3 regions of the Streptomyces sp. NPDC007901 genome follow, and region 3 is predicted to be linked to each of the others. Evidence: riboswitches for the same ligand, from Rfam matches in the RefSeq annotation. Region 3 holds a riboswitch; each other region holds the start of a gene.
What was found. Region 3 has a riboswitch for cobalamin ahead of ACFZDK_RS04790 (ribonucleoside-diphosphate reductase subunit alpha). Riboswitches for the same ligand answer to the same signal wherever they lie in the genome.
Positions count from the first base shown of each region.

Region 1: linked by a shared signal. The riboswitch ahead of ACFZDK_RS09930 (cobalamin biosynthesis protein) and the one ahead of ACFZDK_RS04790 (ribonucleoside-diphosphate reductase subunit alpha) in region 3 are both predicted to bind cobalamin.
Region 2: linked by a shared signal. The riboswitch ahead of ACFZDK_RS19485 (CbtB-domain containing protein) and the one ahead of ACFZDK_RS04790 (ribonucleoside-diphosphate reductase subunit alpha) in region 3 are both predicted to bind cobalamin.

Region 1 is NZ_JBIBKW010000002.1:900,986-907,841, forward strand. It holds gene cobN (cobaltochelatase subunit CobN) at 1-2,514, opposite strand, end outside; gene ACFZDK_RS09925 (cobyric acid synthase) at 2,511-4,019, opposite strand; gene ACFZDK_RS09930 (cobalamin biosynthesis protein) at 4,016-4,957, opposite strand; cobalamin riboswitch at 5,057-5,199, opposite strand; gene ACFZDK_RS09935 (hypothetical protein) at 5,327-5,554, opposite strand; gene ACFZDK_RS09940 (inorganic phosphate transporter) at 5,573-6,811, opposite strand.
Region 2 is NZ_JBIBKW010000005.1:433,394-440,249, reverse strand. It holds gene ACFZDK_RS19520 (amidohydrolase family protein) at 1-703, opposite strand, end outside; gene ACFZDK_RS19515 (aldehyde dehydrogenase family protein) at 818-1,675, shown strand; gene ACFZDK_RS19510 (hypothetical protein) at 1,642-1,830, shown strand; gene ACFZDK_RS19505 (hypothetical protein) at 1,861-1,989, opposite strand; gene ACFZDK_RS19500 (zinc-binding dehydrogenase) at 2,022-2,948, shown strand; gene ACFZDK_RS19495 (MarR family transcriptional regulator) at 3,095-3,574, opposite strand; partial or broken gene ACFZDK_RS19490 (enoyl-CoA hydratase/isomerase family protein) at 3,734-4,237, shown strand; cobalamin riboswitch at 4,305-4,445, shown strand; gene ACFZDK_RS19485 (CbtB-domain containing protein) at 4,482-4,703, shown strand; gene ACFZDK_RS19480 (CbtA family protein) at 4,726-5,481, shown strand; gene ACFZDK_RS19475 (hypothetical protein) at 5,573-5,722, opposite strand; gene ACFZDK_RS19470 (barstar family protein) at 5,876-6,262, shown strand; gene pgm (phosphoglucomutase (alpha-D-glucose-1,6-bisphosphate-dependent)) at 6,384-6,856, shown strand, end outside.
Region 3 is NZ_JBIBKW010000001.1:1,003,386-1,010,241, reverse strand. It holds gene ACFZDK_RS04805 (GntR family transcriptional regulator) at 159-923, shown strand; gene ACFZDK_RS04800 (DUF3311 domain-containing protein) at 1,074-1,343, shown strand; gene mctP (monocarboxylate uptake permease MctP) at 1,340-2,968, shown strand; cobalamin riboswitch at 3,149-3,297, shown strand; gene ACFZDK_RS04790 (ribonucleoside-diphosphate reductase subunit alpha) at 3,422-5,815, shown strand; gene ACFZDK_RS04785 (ribonucleotide-diphosphate reductase subunit beta) at 5,815-6,825, shown strand; gene ACFZDK_RS04780 (hypothetical protein) at 6,841-6,856, opposite strand, start outside.

The DNA of each region.
Region 1 (6,856 bases), on a different contig from region 3:
CCGGGACGGAATGGCCTTGGGGTCGACCGAGTAGAAGTTCCGGCCGGTGGGGAGGACGTTGACCAGTCCGCGCGTCGGCGAGCCCGACGGACCCGCCGGGACGTAACCGCCGTCCAGGGCCTTCAGGATGTGCCCGATCTCGTCCGTGGTCCGGGCGAGACGCGGTACGACCTCGTTGCAGGCGAACTCCAACACGGCGACCGCGTCCGGGAGTTCGGTGCCCAGCACCTCACGCACGAGCGCGCGGCTCCCGGCGACGGCCCAGTCCCGCTGCTCCATGCCCTCCGCGACCCGGCGGCACAGCTGCTCCAGCAGGTCGATCGCGTCGGCCGCGGTCCGCGAGGGACCCTCGACGAGATCCGACAGCTCGACCGGCACCTTCACCGGCGCTCCCGGCTCGGCCAGCAACTCCTTCTCGACCAGCCCGAAGTGGGCCGCGAAGGAGGCCCGCAGCCCCGGCAGCGCGTTGGCCTGCCCGCCCCACACCTGCGAGGCACGCAGCACGGCCAGCACCAGGTTGACGCGCGCCTCGCCGACCGGGCCGCCGCCGAGGATGTGCAGGCCGTCGCGGATCTGCACGTCCTTGATCTCGCAGAGATAGCCGTCGATGTGCATGACGAACGAGTCGAAGTCGTCGTCCTCGGGCTGCTCGTCCACATGCAGGTCGTGGTGGAGCTCGGCCGCCTTGACCAGCGTCCAGATCTGCGCCCGGACGGCCGGCGCCTTCGTCGGGTCCAGGTCGGAGACGAGCGCGTACTCGTCGAGCAGCTGCTCCAGCTTGGCCAGGTCGCCGTAGGTGTCGGCGCGGGCCATCGGCGGGACCAGGTGGTCGACGACGGTGGCGTGCCCGCGCCGCTTGGCCTGGGTGCCCTCGCCGGGGTCGTTGACGATGAACGGGTAGATCAGCGGCAGGTCGCCGAGGACCGCGTCCGGCGCGCAGCCGGCGCTCAGCCCGAGGCCCTTGCCCGGCAGCCACTCCATCGTGCCGTGCTTGCCCATGTGCACGATCGCGTCCGCGCCAAACGAGTTGTCCAGCCACCGGTAGGCCGCCATGTAGTGGTGCGACGGCGGCATGTCCGGGTCGTGGTAGATCGCGATCGGGTTCTCCCCGAAGCCGCGCGGCGGCTGGATCATCACGACGACGTTCCCGAACTGCAGGGAGGCGAGCACGATGTCGTCCCCGTCGACGTACAGCGAGCCCGGCGGCTCACCCCACGCCTCCGTCATCGCGTCCCGCAGCTCCGGGTCGAGCTTCTCGAACCACGCCCGGTAGTCGGCCAGCGGCACCCGCGCGGGCGCGGCGGCCAGCTGCTCCTCGGTCAGCCACTCGACGTCGTGCCCACCGGCCTCGATGAGCCGGTGGATCAACTCGTCGCCGCCGGACGGGTACGCGGTGACGCCGTACCCGGCGTCCCGGAGGGCGTCCAGCACCCGCACCGCCGACGCGGGGGTGTCCAGACCGACCGCGTTGCCGACCCGGGAGTGCTTGGTCGGATACGCGGTGAAGACCAGTGCGACCTTCTTCTCCGCGTTCGGCTTGTGCCGCAACCGGGCGTGCCGTACGGCGATTCCGGCGACGCGTCCGGCCCGCTCGGGGTCGGCGACGTACACCGGGACGTCGTCCGGACCCTGCTCCTTGAAGGAGAAGGGGACCGTGATCAGCCGTCCGTCGAACTCCGGGATGGCGACCTGCATCGCCGCGTCCATGGGGGAGAGCGCGGCGTCGGACTCGTCCCAGGCGCTCTTCGAGGAGGTCAGGCAGAGGCCCTGCAGCACCGGCACGTCCAGGTCGGCGAGCGCGCCGATGTCCCAGGCCTCCTCGTCGCCGCCGGCCGAGGCGTGCGAGGCGTGGGTGCCGCCGGCGGCCAGCACGGTGGCGACCAGCGCGTCCGCCCCGGCGAGGATCTCGTACAGCCCGGCGTCCGCCCCGCGCAGCGAACCGCAGTACACCGGAAGGGCGTTGGCGCCCCGCGCCTCGATCGCCTCGCACAGGGTGTCCACGAAGGCGGTGTTGCCGCTCAGCTCATGGGCCCGGTAGAAGAGCACGCCGACCGTGGGACGGCCGCCTCGGACCTCGTAGGAGCCGTGCACCCCGTACTCGGGCATCTTGTGCGGCTCGGTGAACCCCTCGCCGGTCAGCAGCACGGTGTCGGAGAGGAACCGGGACAGCTCCAGCAGGTTGGCGGGCCCGCCCTCGACGAGGTACTTGAGGGCTTCGGCCACCACACCGGCGGGCACCGACGACTCGGCCATCAGCTCGGCGTCCGGCACCGCCTCGCCGCCCAGCAGCACGGTCGGGATCCCGGCGGCCTTCAGCGCGGCGAGCCCGTCCTCCCAGGCCCGCTTGCCGCCGAGCAGCCGCACGACGGCGATGTCCGCGCCCTCGACGAGCGCGGGCAGCTCCTCGGCGACGTCGACGCGCGTCGGATTGCCGATCCGGTAGCCGGCACCGGAGGCGGCCCGGGCCGCCAGCAGATCCGTGTCGGCGGTCGACAACAACAACACTGTGCTCATGCGGGCGCTCCCGGTGGAATGAAAGGCAGTCCTTGCGGCGCGCCCGACTCGATGAGCCGCCAGAGCGCGTCGGTGTCCGCGTGCTGTTCGATCAGGTCGCCGAGCCGGTCGAGCTGCTCCTCGCGCAGCGCGGCGAACGAGGTGTCGGGGGCCGGCACGAACCGGCGGCCCGCGGCGGCCGCCACCTCGCGCAGGAAGGCCCGCCGGAAACCGTCCGACTCCAGGGAGCCGTGCCAGTGCGTGCCCCAGGTCTGCCCGACCCGGCACCCGTCCAGGAAGGGTTCGCCTCCGGTGACTTCGGCGACCCCGTGATGGATCTCGTAGCCCTCGACCCGCTCGCCGAGTGCCGTCCCCTCCGGCCGGGTAAGGATCTTCTCGGGGGCGAACCGCACCCTTAGGGGCAGCACCCCGAGACCCTCCACCCGCCCCCGCCGGCTCTCGACCTCGTCCTCGATGTGCTCGCCGAGGATCTGGAAGCCGCCGCAGATGCCGAGGACCGGCCGCTGCTCGGCGGCCCGGCGCCGCAGCGCGTCCGCGAGCCCCCGTTCGTGCAGCCACTCCAGGGCCCGGACCGTCCCCCGGGTACCGGGGACGACGACGAGGTCGGCGTCGGCCAGCTCCTCCGGCCGGTCCACGAACCGCACCACGACCCCGGGTTCGGCGGCCAGCGCGTCCACGTCCGTGAAGTTGGACATCAGGGGGATGGCACAGACGGCGACCCGGAGCACGTCCGCGCCGACGGGCGGGGCGACGGCCGACTCGCGGACGGTCCCGCGCAGGGAGACCCGGAGCCCGTCCTCCTCGTCGATGCCGAGGCCGTGCCGGAAGGGGAGGACGCCGTACGTCTGCCGCCCGGTCAGCCCGTGCAGCATGTCGAGCCCGGGCTCCAGCAGGCTCACATCCCCGCGGAACTTGTTGACGAGGAACCCGGCGACGAGTTCCTGGTCCTCCCGTGAGAGCAGCGCGACGGTCCCGAAGAAGGAGGCGAACACGCCCCCGCGGTCGATGTCCCCCACGACCAGCACGGGAAGCCGCGCATTGCGCGCGATCCCCATGTTCACGATGTCCGTCCGCCGCAGATTGATCTCGGCGGGACTGCCGGCCCCCTCACAGATCACCGCGTCATACGTGCCCCGCAACTCCGCCAGGCAGTCGAGCACGGTCCCGAGCAGCTTCTGCTGCCGCCCGCCGTGGTAGCCGCGTGCACTGAGTTCACCGACCGGCTTGCCGAGCAGCACGACCTGGCTGCTCTGCTCGCCACCCGGCTTGAGCAGCACGGGATTCATCAGCGCGGTCGGCTCGACCCGGCAGGCCTGCGCCTGCATGGCCTGCGCCCGCCCGATCTCGGCACCCTCGCGGGTGACGAAGGAGTTGAGGGACATGTTCTGCGCCTTGAACGGCGCGACCTTCACCCCCTGCCGCACCAGCCACCGGCAGATACCGGCGGTGACGACGCTCTTGCCGGCGTCGGAGGTGGTGCCGGCGACGAGGAGACCACCGTTCATGACGTCCGTCCCTTCGCGATGAGTCGTGCGGTGACGGTCGCGCCGAGCGCGAGCACACCGACGCGACGGGAGAGCCGTACCGCCCGCCGGATGTCCGCGACCGCCACGGCCCGCCCCTTCTGATTCAGCACGGGCCGGTGCTCGACCCGGCCGCCGTACGACAGCGTCCCCCCGAGCCGCACCCCCAACGCCCCCGCGAACGAGGCCTCCACGGGCCCGGCGTTGGGACTCGGATGCTTCGCGGCGTCGGCCCGCCAGGCCCGTACGGCGCCCCGGGCATCGCCACCGGCGACCGTCGCCAGTACGGCCGTCAGCCGCGCCCCCGGCCACCCGGCGACGTCGTCCAGCCGGGCGGAGGCCCAGCCGTAGCGCCGGTACCGCGCCGACTTGTGCCCGACCATGGCGTCCAGCGTGTTCACGGCCCGGAACCCCAGCAGCCCCGGCACCCCGGCCACGGCCCCCCACACCAGCGCCCCCACAACGGCGTCGCTGGTGTTCTCGGCGACCGACTCCACCACGGCCCGGGCGATCCCGTCGGGGTCCAGGGCCTGCGGGTCCCGCCCGCACAGATGCGGCAGCCGGGCGCGAGCGGCCTCGACGTCCCCCGCCTCCAGGGCGTGCCCGATGGCCCGCGCCTCGCGGGCGAGCGACGTGCCGCCGACGACGGCCCAGGTGGCGGCGCCGGTGAGGGCCATGGACGCGGCGGTGGACGGTCGTACGACCCGCTGGGCCAGGGCCCCCAGCGCCACGGCGCCGCCGGCGCACACGGCGGTGTGCAGCGCGCCCCACCCGCGGTGGTCCCGCCACAGCACCCGCTCCACGGCCCCGGCCGCCCGCCCGAACGCGGCGACCGGATGCCCCCGGCGAGGATCGCCGAGCAGCAGGTCACCGAGGAGGCCGGCGGCGGCGCCGTACGCGAAGACGCGATCGGCACCCATCGGCTCAGCCGGCCGCGGGGTCGGGGAAGGGCCGGGTACGGAACCTCGATCGGCAGCCGCGCATGGCGATATGTCCTCACTCAGGGTGTCCACGCCCTGGTTCGACGAGACCGGCGGTGAGAGTTCCTGGCTCCCGGGGATTGCTACCCCGGTGACAGTGGCGGGACCGCGCCGGATTCACACCGGCTTCCTCTCTTGCCGCCGTACATGGCTCAGGAAGTCCACCATGCCCCCGGAAGACCCGTCAACTTGCCGTTGACCTGCGAGGGGAGAGTGTGCGAAGACCCACACCGGTTGCCCGGCGGGACTCCTGGGACATGCCGAAGGCTCCTCCCCGCATGTGCCGGGGAGGAGCCTTCTCGGAATCGGTCAGGCCTTGGCCACGATCAGGTGGATGCCGTACGCCACGGCGGCCGCGCAGCCCGCGAAGCAGAGGTAGGCGGCGGTCACGGCGAGGGCCGCCGAGTTGCCCTGGGCGGTGGCGCGTTCGCGGGCGGAGAGGCCCTTGATGCCGAGGGTGAAGAGGGCCACCAGGCCCACCGCGACCACGAGGCTGACGCCGAAGACGGAGCCGATGGCTGCCCAGTCGATGTTCATGTCGGTTCTTCCTCGGGGTCAGACGGTGGCGGCCGGGTCGGTCGCGGGAGCGGCGGGGGAGGGGATGGTGGCCGTCAGGCCGTCCGTGACGGTGCCCGCGGGCGGCGGGGTCACGGCGGCGATCGCCGTGGTCACCACACCGGCCGGCTCGCCGGTTGCGGTGTCGTTGACGTTGCCGCTGTCCACGACCTCGCGGCGGGACAGCTTCCAGATCGTGGCGCTGGCGGCCACCAGGAAGACGGCGACGGCCGCGGTGCCCCAGTCGCCGAGGTCCGTCACGGACTCGGCGAGCGCGCCGACCAGCGCGGCGGCGGGGAGGGTGAGCAGCCAGGCGATCACCATGCGGGTCGCGGTGGACCAGCGGACCGTGCCGCCCTTGCGGCCGAGGCCCGCGCCTATCACCGAGCCGGAGACGACGTGCGTGGTGGAGAGGGAGAAGCCGAGGTGGGAGGAGGCCAGGATGGCGGTGGCCGCGCTGGTCTGAGCGGCGAAGCCCTGCTGCGGCTGAAGGTCGGTCAGGCCCTTGCCCATGGTGCGGATGATCCGCCAGCCGCCGATGTAGGTGCCGAGCGCGATGGCGAGACCGGCGGAGAGGATGACCCAGGTGGGAGGGTTCGAGCCGGGGGCGATCGAACCGCCCGCGATCAGTGCGAGGGTGATGATGCCCATCGTCTTCTGCGCGTCGTTGGTGCCGTGCGCGAGCGAGACCAGGCCGGCCGAGGCGATCTGGCCGGCGCGGTAGCCCTTGCGGGTGGCCTCGTCCTCGGCGTTCTTCGAGAGCGCGTAGGACAGTCGGGTGGCGAGCGTCGCCGCGAGGCCCGCGACGAGCGGGGCGGCGACCGCCGGCAGCAGGACCTTGGTGACGAGCACGTCGCCGTGGACCGCGCCGAAGCCGGCCGAGGCGACGGTGGCGCCGATCAGACCGCCCATGAGGGCGTGCGAGGAACTGGAGGGCAGGCCCACCAGCCAGGTCACGAGATTCCAGAGGATCGCGCCGACGAGGGCGGCGAAGATGACCTCGGGGCGGATGCCGTTCTCGTCGACGAGGCCCTTGGAGATCGTGTTGGCGACCTCCACAGAGAGGAAGGCGCCCACCAGGTTGAGCGCGGCGGACATGGTCACCGCGATCTTGGGCTTGAGCGCGCCGGTCGAGATGGTCGTGGCCATCGCGTTGGCGGTGTCGTGGAAACCGTTCGTGAAATCAAACGCGAGTGCGGTGACGACCACAATCGCGAGGATCAGCGAGAAGCTTTCCATTTACCCAGACAATCTTTAGAGGTCATCAGCCGTTGGACCGTAGGC
Region 2 (6,856 bases), on a different contig from region 3:
GGAGGTCGAGGGGGCTGCGCCCGGTGTCGGCGGCCAGGGCGACGGCGATGCGGTGGGAGGCGTACGGCACGAAACCGCCGGCGTGGCTGAGGACGAACCGGATGTGCGGGTACCGGCGCACGACCCCGTTGCGGACCAGCAGATACGCGGCGCGGGTGGTGTCGAGCAGGAAGTCGGCGGCGAACGGCGGGATGCCGTCGACGGCGGGCCCGGGCAGTTCGGCCGGATGGACGAACACGACGGCACCGTGCTCGTCCAGCACCCGCCAGAGGGCGTCCTGTCCGGCGGCGCCGAGGTAGTCGCCGGCGGTGTTGGCAAGGAGGGTGACGCCGTCGGCGCCGAGTCCGGCGAGCGCCCGCTCGGCCTCCCGCGCCGAGGCGGCCGCGTCGGGCAGCGGCAGGGTGGCGAACCAGCCGAAGCGGCCGGGGTGCTCGGCGGTGAGGGCGGCGGAGAAGTCGTTGAGCCGCCGCGCCAGGCCGGCGGCCTCGCCGGGGTCGGTGAGGAAACCGGTGCCCGGGGTGGAGATCGACAGGATCGCCGTCTCGGTGCCCAGCAGGTCCATCAGTTCCAGGGCCGCCTCCGGACTCCAGTCCGGCAGCGCACGGCCGCCTGCCTCGGTGATCCCCTGCCGGGCGAGCGCATCCCGGTAGAGGGGCGGGACCAGGTGCTGATGGACGTCGATCCGGCGCGGGGTGCTGGTCATGGGGGCTGCCTTTCCCGTCGTAGCGGCACTTGACCGCCCTCTGACGACCTGCTTACCGTAACGCCTGCTCCAATTGGAATGAACGCTACATCAATGAATCGTGGCAGGAGCGACATGAGGTACCCGGACAGGGAGAGCGGGGAGCGCGAGGGCGGCGCCTACGACGTGGCCGTGATCGGGTACGGGCCCACGGGGGTGACCGCCGCGAACCTGCTGGGCCGGGCGGGCCTCAGGGTCGTCGTACTGGAGCGGGACGCCGAGGTCTACTCCCGGGCCCGGGCCATCTCCACGGACGAGGAGGTCATGGAGCTGGGCGGCAAGAACCCCGTCGTCCTCGGCTCGGACGCGGACCTCGACCTCGCCGCGGAACGCGTCGCCGCCATGCGGCTGATGAACGGCGGCCAGATCTGCCTCTGCCCCGGCTACGTCTTCGTACCGCGCACCCGCCTGGACGACTTCGTGGCCCGCTACGAACACGCGGTCCGGACGTACTTCCCCACCTGGCTGGAGAACCCGGACGTGGTCTCGATCATCGACGACCGCAACTTCGACCGGGTCACGGCCCTCGTCGCCGACGCCGAGGCCAAGGGCGCCCGGGCCGTGACCATCGTCCCGCCCGAGGAGGCCGCCGCCCTGCCCCGGCGCGCGGGGCGCCGGATCGCCCCCACCGTGCTGCTGGACGTGACCGAGGAGATGGCGATCGCGTCGGAGGAGATCTTCGGCCCGGTCCTGGTGGTAAACCCGTACGACGACCTCGACGAGGTCATCGACTACGTGGCCGCCCGCCTCAGCCCCCTGGCGGCCTACTTCTTCGGCTCCGACGGGCCGGAGTTCCGCCGCTTCGTGGAGCGGACCACCTCCGGTGGCGTCACCCGCAACGACCTCGCCGCGCACTGGGGGTGGAGGGCGCGCCCTCGGGGGGCATCGGGAGCAGCGGCATGGGCGCGTACCACGGACAGGTCGGTTTCCTGACGTTCAGTCACCGCCGGACGATCGCCGCCAGTACGGTCGAAACGGGCCTGGCCCAGCGGCTGCTTCCCCCGGCGGGCGAGGCGGAGGCCGAGGCGCTGCGCCGCATCGTCGCCCAGACCCTGACCGACCTCCGCGCCCGTATCAACGGCGCCTGACCTGAAGGGATCCGGAGCACCCATGCGTACTCAGGCGGCCGTCTCGTACGGCCCGGACAGCGGCTTCACCCTCCAGGACGTCGAGATCTCGGACCCGCGCCCCGACGAGGTCCTGGTCCGCCTCAGCGCGGCGGGCATCTGCCACACCGACCTGGTCACGAAGGCCATGATGCCGGGCGGGAGTGCCCGCGGTGTACGGCCACGAGGGCGCCGGCATCGTGGAGGCGGTGGGCGCCGAGGTCACGGGTGTGCGGCCCGGCGACCGGGTCGTCCTCAGCTACAACAGCTGCGGCATCTGTGCCCGTTGCGCGGCGGGCCGACGGGCGTACTGTGCCCGGTTCGCGCCCCTGAACAACGCGGGGCACCGCCCGGACGGCAGCACCACCCTGAACCGGCAGGGGGCCGGGGTCTGGTCCTCGTTCTTCGGCCAGTCGAGCTTCGCCCGGCACGCCCTGGCCACCCGCGAGAACGTGGTCGTGGTCCCGGAGGACACCGACCTGGTGACCGCCGCGCCGATGGGCTGCGGCTTCCAGACCGGCGCGGGGTCGGTACTGAACGTCCTGCGCCCCGAACCCGGGTCCGCGCTGGTCGTGTTCGGCTGCGGCGGGGTCGGGCTCGCCGCGGTCATGGCCGCCGCCGCCCTGGGCACCGGCACGGTGATCGCGGTGGACCTCGACAGGGACCGCCGCGCGCTGGCTGCGGAGGTGGGCGCCACCCACACCCTGGACGGTGCGAGCACGGACCTCGGCGACCGGATCAGGGACCTCACCGGCGGCGGCGCGACTCACGCCTTCGACACCACCGGAGCCCCGTCGGCCATCCGCGACGCGGCCCTCGCCCTGGCCCCGCTGGGCTCCCTGGTCGTCGTCGGCCTCGGCGCGGCGGACATCGGCATCGACGCGATGGACCTCATCGGCGGCGGCAAGACGATCCGCGGCAGCATCGAGGGCGACGCCAACCCGCAGGACCTGGTCCCGCTCCTGCTCGACTGGCAGGCGGCGGGCCGCTTTCCGGCGGAACGCCTCGTCACGCCCGTCCCGTTCGAGCGGATCGACGAGGCAGTCGCCCGGATGAGCACGGACATCGTCAAACCGGTCCTCACGTTCTCGCCGGCGTGAGACCCGCCTCCGCCCCGGCCGCCCGCAACGGGCCCCCTGCGCCGACGCGCGCCTCGAACTCGGCCCGCAAGGCCGCCAACTCGGCCACGCGCGCGTCGACGACGACCCGGATCTTCTCCTCGGACAGCGCGCAAACCGCGTAGTCCCTAGCTCAACGGCCGGCCGGCGTCGCCCGTCGCCGCCAGGAGCCTGCTGCCGATCTCGTGCAGCTGCCGGACCTGAGTCCGGGTGAGCGGGTCGAAGACGAGACGGCGTACGGCCGCCACATGACCCGGTGCCGAGCCCACCACCTTGGCCCAGCCCGCCTCCGTCAGCGTCGCCACCGTGAAGCGGCCGTTGTCCCGGTCGGGCCCCCGGCGCAGCCAGCCGCGGTCCTCCAGCCGCCTGGCGACATGGGAGAGCCGGGACAGCGACCCGTTGACGAACACCGCCAGCTCGCTCATCCGCAGCGTGCGGCCGGGCGCCTCGGAGAGTCCCGCGAGCACCTGGTACTCGAAGTGGCTGAGTCCCGCGTCCCGCTGCAACTGCGCGTCCAGCTCCGCCGGCAGTCTGACCAGCATCCCGGCCAGAACGAGCCAGGCGCGCGTCTCGTCGTCCGCCAGCCAGCGCGGCTCGGGAGTCTCCATGGGGAAAAGCCTAGCTTGACGCCTCAAGTGATCCTACTGGCGGGTTCAGTTGACACTTCAAGCCGGTCGCAGCGTAGGTGTCAGCACGCCGGGGACCGACCACCGGGACACCAGCGACCCCGGTTCTTCGACGCCAACCTTCGTCGCCGTCGGCCGCCGCACTACCTGCCGTCCGGCTCGCTCCCGGCGTTCGTCGCCGACCTCGCCGGACTGCCCGTGCCCGAGGCGCTCGCCCGGTACGTACGGCAGGCGCCCGAAGGAGAACTCGACGGGCAGCGGGCCTGGATCGATGCCTGTCACGGCGGTGCGGACACCGTCGAGGAGATCGTCCACCGGCTGCTCGCCCACGGTGACCCGGCGGCCAAGGAGACGGCGGAGACCCTGCTCACCAAGTCGCCGACCGCCCTCAAGGTCACCCTCGAAGCCGTCCGCCGGGCCCGTCGGCTCGGTTCGCTGGAGCGCGTCCTGGACCAGGAGTACCGGGTCTCCTGCGCGACCCTCGCCACCCACGACCTGGTGGAGGGCATCCGCGCCCAGGTCGTCGACAAGGACCGCGACCCGCACTGGTCCCCGGCCACCCTCGCCGAGGTCTCCGACGCCGACGTCGACCGCTTCTTCGCCCCGCTCGGTGAGCGCGAACTGGGCCTCGCGCCAACGGGTTGAGCCCGGCCGACGACCGTCCACCAGGCGGGAGACGAAGATCACGCCTGGTGACGCGGTCTTGGCCGTGCCCCTGACACGCGGTACGGTCTGTCCGATATCGACGACGGCGAGACGGAAGCCGGTGGGAATCCGGCACGGTCGCGCCACTGTATGCAAGAGCCCCCGGGCGCTTGCGAGTCAGACCCGTGGCTGTCGTCCAACGCACCACCGAGATGGGACGCGAACTCCCAGAGGAGGTTCTGCCATGGCGCAGACCGTCGCTCCGCCGACAGCCAACACCCGTGCCGTTCCCGCCAAGCTGCCGCTGTCCGCGATAGCTCCCTGGGCGGTCTTCTTCGGCATCCTGATGATGATCCTGCTCTACTTCGTCGGCGCCGAGCAGGGCGCCACCTCCGTGTTCAACGGCACGGACGTCCACGAGTGGGTGCACGACGCCCGCCACCTGCTCGGCTTCCCCTGCCACTGACGCGAGGGACGCCGTACCGCCCATGAACTCCGCAACGGTTCGCAACCTCCTGGTGCGGGGCATGCTCGCCGGCCTGGCCGCCGGCGTGCTCGCCCTGGTCGTCGCCTATGTACTCGGTGAGCCGAACGTCGACAAGGCGATCAGCTTCGAGGACGCCCACGCGCACGAGCACGAGATGGAGGTCGTCTCCCGCTCCCTGCAGTCCACCGCCGGCCTGGCCACCGGTGTCCTGGTCTACGGGGTGGCCTTCGGCGGCATCGCCGCCCTCGCCTTCTGCTTCGCCCTCGGCCGCGTCGGCCGCTTCTCGCCGCGGGCGACCGCGCTGCTGCTGTCCGGTGGCGCGCTGCTCGCCGTGTACGTGGTGCCGTTCCTCAAGTACCCGGCCAACCCGCCCTCGGTGGGCGACCCGGACACCATCGGCAAGCGCACCACCCTGTACTTCCTGATGATGCTGCTCGGCGTGCTGCTGGCGGTCGCCGCGACCATCCTCGGCAAGCGGCTCCAGCCCCGGCTGGGGACCTGGTGGGCGTCCGTGCTCGCGGTGGTCGGGTTCGCCGTCGTCATCGGGCTGGCCTACCAGTTCCTGCCGGCCGTCAACGAGGTGCCGAAGGACTTCCCGGCCACCCTGCTGTGGCGGTTCCGGCTCTCCGCGCTCGCCATCCAGGTGACGCTGTGGGTCGGATTCGGGCTGCTCTTCGGCGAGTTGGCCGAGCGCGTACTCAACCCGAAGCCGGCGAAGGCCCGGTCCGCCCGCCGGACGGTCTCCGCGGCACACTGACCGACTCGACGACTCGACGACACGCGAGACGACCCGACGCGACACGCGAGGGCCCTTCGGCACCGCCGGGGGCCCTCGCGCACCCTCGGCCTCACTGTTCGGGCCGGGCCGTCGCCAGATAGGCGCGGACCAGCGCCTGGCCCGTCCGGCAGCGTGTGGGGTGGCAGTCGGGGCAGTGCCGCACATGGTCGAGGTAGGTGTCGTAGCGGTCCTGGGCGGCGGGCGCGAGGGTGTTCTCCACGGTGCGGCCTCTCGTGAGTGCCCCAAGGCGCGGGAGTTGACTGAAGTTCAGTATGTCCCGTCGGCGGCCTTTCGGAACGTCCGCCGCGCCAGTTCCCCGGCAGATCGGCGGCTTGTCCGCTGCGGGCCGTGCGACGGCCGTATCCTGCGGGCCGTGACGGTGACCTACGTACTGGACGGCGGCGGGATCAGGACGCTGGAGGACTTCTGGCGGGTGATCGGCGAGGCGGTCGACGGGCCCGGCGGCTACTTCGGACGCAATCTCGACGCGCTCGCCGACTGTCTCGGCGGCGGCTTCGGCACCCCCGAGGACGGCGCCTTCGTGTTCGAGTGGCGTGACCACGAGACCTCCCGGACCTGGCTGGGCCACGCGGAGACCGCCCGCCAGCTGGAGATCCGGCTGGCCCGCTGCCACCCCACCAACCGTGCCGCCGTCGCGGCGGAGCTGGCCGAGGCCCGGGCCGGACGCGGAGCCACCGTCTTCGACTGGCTGGTCGACATCTTCGAACAGCGCGCCCCGGGAACCCTGCGCCTGCTGTGAACCGGCCGTGAACCCGCCGTGTCTTCGCCGCCGGAGCCGGTGCCGCACTCGCGTCCGCCGCTGCTGACAAGGAAAGATGGGCGTCGAGCGATCGATCAACGACTGCGGAGGAAGTGGACTCATGCCGCATGAGCGAGCGGGCCGGCCGGCGGCTCCGGAGGACCTCGTCGACGTGGCCCGGCTGGTCACGGCCTACTACGCGCTGCACCCCGACCCGGCCGACCCCGCCCAGCGGGTTGCGTTCGGCACCTCGGGACACCGCGGATCGTCCCTGACGACCGCGTTCAACGAGGACCACATCGCGGCCACCAGCCAGGCCATCTGCGAGTACCGGAGCGGCCAGGGCACCGACGGCCCCCTGTTCCTGGGCGCCGACACCCACGCCCTGTCCGAGCCCGCCAAGGTCACCGCCCTGGAGGTCTTCGCCGCCAACGGCGTGACCGTCCTCGTCGACAGCGCCGACGGCTACACCCCCACCCCCGCCGTCTCGCACGCCATCCTCACCCACAACAGGGGCCGTACGAGCGGACTCGCGGACGGTGTCGTCGTCACCCCCTCGCACAACCCGCCCGCCGACGGCGGCTTCAAGTACAA
Region 3 (6,856 bases):
GAGCCACGGAGGAGACAATTCCGGTAGACCACTCGACTGGTGGACTAGACCAAAAGGCCCTGCGGCGGTATACAAAGGGGATCACGCAGCGTGCAGGGGAAATCCCGGTACGCTGCCGTGCCACGAGATGGCCGGATCAAGAGCCGGGAAGGCGGAGCATGAGCACCGACGTCAGCAGTGCGGAGAACGAGAGCGGGACAGCCGTCCGTACCGCGCGCGTGCCCAAGTACTACCGCCTGAAGAAGCATCTGCTGGAGATGACGGAGACCCAGGCGCCCGGCACCCCGGTGCCGCCCGAGCGCACGCTGGCCGCCGAGTTCGACACCTCCCGCACCACCGTCCGCCAGGCCCTCCAGGAACTCGTCGTCGAGGGCCGCCTCGAGCGCATCCAGGGCAAGGGCACCTTCGTCGCCAAGCCGAAGGTCTCCCAGGCGCTCCAGCTGACCTCGTACACCGAGGACATGCGCGCCCAGGGCCTGGAGCCGACCTCGCAGCTGCTGGACATCGGCTACATCACCGCCGACGACCGGCTCGCCGGACTGCTCGACATAAGTGCCGGTGGCCGGGTGCTGCGCATCGAGCGGCTGCGCATGGCCAACGGCGAGCCCATGGCCATCGAGACCACGCACCTGAGCGCGAAGCGCTTCCCGGCGCTGCGCCGCTCCCTGGTCAAGTACACCTCCCTCTACACCGCCCTCGCCGAGGTGTACGACGTCCATCTCGCCGAGGCCGAGGAGACCATCGAGACCTCGCTGGCCACCCCGCGCGAGGCCGGCCTGCTCGGTACCGACGTGGGCCTGCCGATGCTGATGCTCTCCCGGCACTCCCTGGACCGCGAGGGCCAGCCGGTGGAGTGGGTGCGCTCGGTGTACCGCGGCGACCGCTACAAGTTCGTGGCCCGCCTCAAGCGCCCGCAGGACTGACCGCCGGGACCGGCCGCCAGGACCGGCCCCGGACCACCCTTCACGGAATCGACATACCGATACGCGGACAGCGTCTTCCGCTCCCCTGACGCCGTGACCTAGATTGCCTGCGCATTACACAGGCGAACGGTCAGGGGACGGAGCCGCTGAATGTCGGAAGTACCGGAAACGAGACACCCGGTGGTGACACCGGTGCGCGTGATCATCGCCGTCTGCCTCGTCGCGCCCTTCGTGGCGATGCTGTGGGTGGGCTCGTACGCCAAGACGGACCCGGAGTTCATCGGGATCCCGTTCTTCTACTGGTACCAGATGCTGTGGGTGCTGATCTCCACCGCGCTCACCATGACCGCGTACCAGCTGTGGCAGCGTGACCAGCGCGCCCGAAAGGCCGCGAGCACGAGCGGGGGTGCGCAGCAGTGAAGGACGGTGTGAACGGCGTCGCGCTCGGCGTCTTCATTTTCTTCTTCCTGGCCGTCACGGTCATGGGCTTCCTGGCCGCGCGCTGGCGCAAGGCCGAGAACGAGCACTCCCTCGACGAATGGGGCCTGGGCGGCCGGTCGTTCGGCACCTGGGTCACCTGGTTCCTGCTCGGCGGCGACCTCTACACGGCGTACACCTTCGTCGCCGTACCGGCGGCGATCTACGCGGCGGGCGCGGCCGGCTTCTTCGCGGTGCCGTACACGATCCTGGTCTACCCGCTGATCTTCACGTTCCTGCCCCGGCTGTGGTCGGTCTCCCACAAGCACGGCTATGTGACGACCTCGGACTTCGTACGCGGCCGCTTCGGCTCCAAGGGGCTCTCGCTGGCGGTCGCCCTGACCGGCATCCTGGCAACGATGCCCTACATCGCGCTGCAGCTCGTGGGCATCCAGGCGGTCCTCGACGTGATGGGCGTCGGCGGCAGCGACGGCACCAACTGGTTCGTGAAGGACCTGCCGTTGCTGATCGCCTTCGGTGTCCTCGCGGCCTACACCTACTCCTCCGGCCTCCGCGCCCCCGCCCTGATCGCGTTCGTGAAGGACGGGCTGATCTACCTCGTCATCGCGGTGGCGATCATCTACATCCCGATCAAGCTGGGCGGGTTCGACGACATCTTCGCCAAGGCGGGCCAGGCGTTCGCCCAGACCAACCCGGCGACCGGCAAACCGCGCGGCGCGCTGGCACCGGCCGAGGCGGGCCAATGGACGTACGCCACGCTGGCGTTGGGCTCCGCGCTCGCCCTGTTCATGTACCCGCACTCGATCACCGCGACGCTCTCCTCCCGGAGCCGTGACGTGATCCGCCGCAACACCACGATCCTGCCGCTGTACTCGCTGATGCTCGGCCTGCTCGCCCTGCTGGGCTTCATGGCCATCGCGGCCGGAGTCAAGGTCACCAACGGCCAGTTGGCGATCCCCCAGCTGTTCGAGAACATGTTCCCGGACTGGTTCGCGGGCGTGGCCTTCGCGGCGATCGGCATCGGCGCCCTGGTCCCCGCGGCCATCATGTCCATCGCGGCCGCGAACCTCTTCACCCGCAACATCTACCGGGACTTCATCAAGCCGGACGCCACGCCGAAGCAGGAGGCCCAGGTCTCCAAGATCGTCTCGCTGCTGGTGAAGGTCGGCGCGCTGGTCTTCGTCCTCACCATGGACAAGACGGTCGCCATCAACTTCCAGCTCCTGGGCGGCATCTGGATCCTGCAGACCTTCCCGGCCCTGGTCGGCGGCCTGTTCACCCGCTGGTTCCACCGCTGGGCCCTGCTCGCGGGCTGGGCGGTCGGCATGGTCTACGGCACGGTCGCGGCCTACGGCGTCGCCTCCCCCACCCAGAAGCACTTCGGCGGCAGCGCCAAGGAGATCCCCGGCATCGGCGAGATCGGCTACATCGGCCTCACGGCGTTCGTGATGAACGTGGTGGTCACCGTGGTCCTCACCTTCGCCCTCAAGGCCCTCAAGGCCCCCGAGGGCATCGACGAGACCCAGCCCCAGGACTACTCGGCCGACGCGGGCGACCCCGCCGTACAAACCGAACTCCCCCCGGCCGTCGCAGGAAGCGCCCACTAGAACGCGCCCCATAGGGGCGCGGGGCTGTATCGATGTGCGGCTCCGCCGCGTGGGCGCGACCAGCCCCACACAACCCGCAGCGGGCCACCGAGAGCACCCCCTCGGCGGCCCGCTCCTCGTATCTCACCGTACAGATCACCTGACGCTCCGACACCTCCGCGACACAACATCTGGGGGTGACACGACGACCCGGCACTAGATGTATGCTCATGCTCGCTGTCACCACAGGGGAATCCGGTGCGAATCCGGAACTGTCCCGCAACGGTGTACTTGCGCACATCTGTGCACGAGAGTCAGTCCGAGGACCTGTCGACAGCACACCCGGCCAATCCGGCCCGGGTGTTCTGACGTCCGGGCCTCGTGGAGTGGGCCAGGGTCTCGACGCGCGCCCCGCGCGCTCGCGCTGCCCGCTGCCCTCCGCCAGGCCCCGTGCCGAGCGAGGGAGAGCCCCACGTGACCATCGCGCCAGCCGAACCGGCTTCAGCGACCACGACCGTGCCGGAGACCGACGGTCCCGGAACGGCCCTGCTGCGGATCCTGACCGAGCTGACCGCCGACATCCCCGACGCCGACCCCGGCCGGGTCGCCGCCGCCGCGCTGCGCGGCCGGTCCTCGCGTGAGGCCTCCGCCGAAATGATCGTGGAGTTGCGCGAGCTGGCCACGGAGGCCGCCGCCGGTCTGATCTCCGAGGACCCCGCCTACTCGCGGCTGGCCGCTCGCCTGCTCATGATCTCCGTCCGCGCCGAGGCCGCCTCGCAGGGCGTGACATCCTTCACGGAGTCGGTCGCCGTCGGCCACCGCGAGGGCCTCATCGCCGACCGCACCGCCGAGTTCGCCCGGGTCCACGCGGCCCGCCTCGACGCCCTGGTCGACCCGGCCGCCGACGACCGCTTCGGCTACTTCGGCCTGCGCACGCTCCACAGCCGCTACCTGCTCCGGCACCCGATCACCCGGCGCGTGATCGAGACCCCCCAGCACTTCATGCTCCGGGTCGCGGCCGGGCTCGCGGAGGACGACACCACGCGCGCGCTGGACGAAGTCGCCGCGCTCTACCGCCTGATGAGCCGCCTCGACTACCTCCCCTCCTCCCCCACCCTCTTCAACTCCGGCACCCGGCACCCCCAGATGTCGTCCTGCTACCTCCTCGACTCCCCGATGGACGAGCTGGACTCGATCTACGACCGCTACCACCAGGTGGCCCGCCTCTCGAAGCACGCCGGCGGCATCGGGCTGTCGTACTCCCGGATCCGCTCCCGGGGTTCGCTGATCCGCGGCACCAACGGGCACTCCAACGGCATCGTGCCGTTCCTGAAGACCCTGGACGCCTCGGTCGCCGCGGTGAACCAGGGCGGCCGGCGCAAGGGCGCGGCCGCGGTCTACCTGGAGACCTGGCACTCCGACATCGAGGAGTTCCTGGAGCTGCGCGACAACACGGGTGAGGACGCCCGCCGTACGCACAACCTGAACCTCGCGCACTGGATCCCGGACGAGTTCATGCGCCGGGTGAACGCCGACGAGCCGTGGTCGCTGTTCTCCCCCTCCGACGTGCCGGAGCTGGTGGACCTGTGGGGCGCGGAGTTCGACGCGGCCTACCGCAGGGCCGAGGCCGACGGGCTCGCCCGCAAGACCATCCCGGCCCGCGACCTGTACGGCCGGATGATGCGGACCCTCGCACAGACCGGCAACGGCTGGATGACCTTCAAGGACGCGGCCAACCGCACCGCGAACCAGACGGCCGTCCCCGGCCATGTCGTCCACTCCTCCAACCTCTGCACGGAGATCCTGGAGGTCACGGACGACGGCGAGACGGCGGTCTGCAACCTCGGCTCGGTCAACCTCGGCGCGTTCGTCGACACGGCGACCGGTGACATCGACTGGGAGCGGCTCGACGAGACGGTCCGCACCGCGGTCACCTTCCTCGACCGGGTCGTCGACATCAACTTCTACCCGACCGAGCAGGCGGGCCGTTCGAACGCCAAGTGGCGTCCCGTCGGCCTCGGTGCGATGGGCCTCCAGGACGTCTTCTTCAAGCTGCGGCTGCCCTTCGACTCCCCCGAGGCCAAGGCGCTCTCCACCCGGATCGCCGAGCGGATCATGCTCGCCGCGTACGAGGCCTCCGCCGACCTCGCCGAGCGCGGCGGCCCGCTGCCGGCCTGGGAGAAGACCCGTACCGCACAGGGCGTGCTGCACCCCGACCACTACGGTGTCGAGTTCACCTGGCCGGAGCGCTGGGCGGCCCTGCGCACGCGGATCGCGGGCACCGGTCTGCGCAACAGCCTGCTGCTCGCCATCGCGCCCACCGCCACCATCGCCTCGATCGCGGGCGTGTACGAGTGCATCGAGCCGCAGGTCTCCAACCTGTTCAAGCGCGAGACGCTCTCCGGTGAGTTCCTCCAGGTCAACTCGTACCTGGTGGAGGAGCTGAAGAGCCTCGGCGTCTGGGACGCCCGTACCCGTGAGGCGCTGCGCGAGGCGAACGGCTCGGTGCAGGACTTCGTGTGGATCCCGGAGGACGTACGGCGGCTGTACCGCACGGCGTGGGAGATCCCGCAGCGCGGCCTGATCGACATGGCCGCGGCCCGCACCCCGTACCTGGACCAGGCGCAGTCCCTGAACCTGTTCCTGGAGACGCCGACCATCGGCAAGCTCTCCTCGATGTACGCGTACGCCTGGAAGTCGGGCCTGAAGACGACGTACTACCTTCGTTCGCGCCCGGCGACCCGGATCGCCCGGGCCGCGCAGGCCCAGGCCACCGTCCCCGTCCCCGTCCCCGTCCAGCAGACGGCCGCCGAAGACGCCGTCGCCTGCTCCCTTGAGAACCCCGAGTCCTGCGAGGCCTGCCAGTAATGCCCAGTAACCAGAACCTGCTCGACCCCGGCTTCGAGCTGACTCTGCGCCCCATGCGCTACCCGGACTTCTACGAGCGCTACCGGGACGCCATCAAGAACACCTGGACCGTGGAGGAGGTCGACCTTCACTCGGACGTCGCCGACCTCGCGAAGCTGACCCCGGCCGAGCAGCACCTGATCGGACGGCTGGTCGCCTTCTTCGCCACCGGCGACTCGATCGTGGCGAACAACCTGGTGCTCACCCTGTACAAGCACATCAACTCCCCGGAGGCGCGGCTGTACCTGAGCCGCCAGCTCTTCGAGGAGGCCGTGCACGTCCAGTTCTATCTGACGCTCCTGGACACCTACCTCCCCGACCCGGACGACCGCGCCGCCGCGTTCGCCGCCGTGGAGAACATCCCCTCCATCCGCGAGAAGGCCGAGTTCTGCTTCAAGTGGATGGACTCGGTGGAGAACCTGGACCGCCTGGAGTCCCAGGCCGACCGCCGCCGCTTCCTGCTCAACCTGATCTGCTTCGCCGCGTGCATCGAGGGCCTGTTCTTCTACGGCGCCTTCGCGTACGTCTACTGGCTGCGCAGCCGGGGTCTGCTGCACGGTCTCGCCACGGGCACCAACTGGGTGTTCCGCGACGAGACAATGCACATGAGCTTCGCGTTCGACGTCGTCGACACGGTCCGCAAGGAGGAGCCGGAGCTGTTCGACGACGAGCTCCGGCAGCAGGTCACCGACATGCTGCGGGAGGCCGTCGAGGCGGAGCTGCAGTTCGCCCGCGATCTGTGCGGTGACGGTCTGCCGGGCATGAACACCGACTCGATGCGCCAGTACCTGGAGTGCGTCGCCGACCAGCGGCTCGGCCGGCTCGGCTTCGCCCCGGTGTACGGCTCGGAGAACCCGTTCTCCTTCATGGAGTTGCAGGGCGTCCAGGAGCTGACGAACTTCTTCGAGCGGCGTCCGTCCGCGTACCAGGTCGCGGTGGAGGGCACCGTCGACCTGGACGAGGACTTCTGAGCCGCCGGTTTCCGGCTACTTCAGGCCGAGT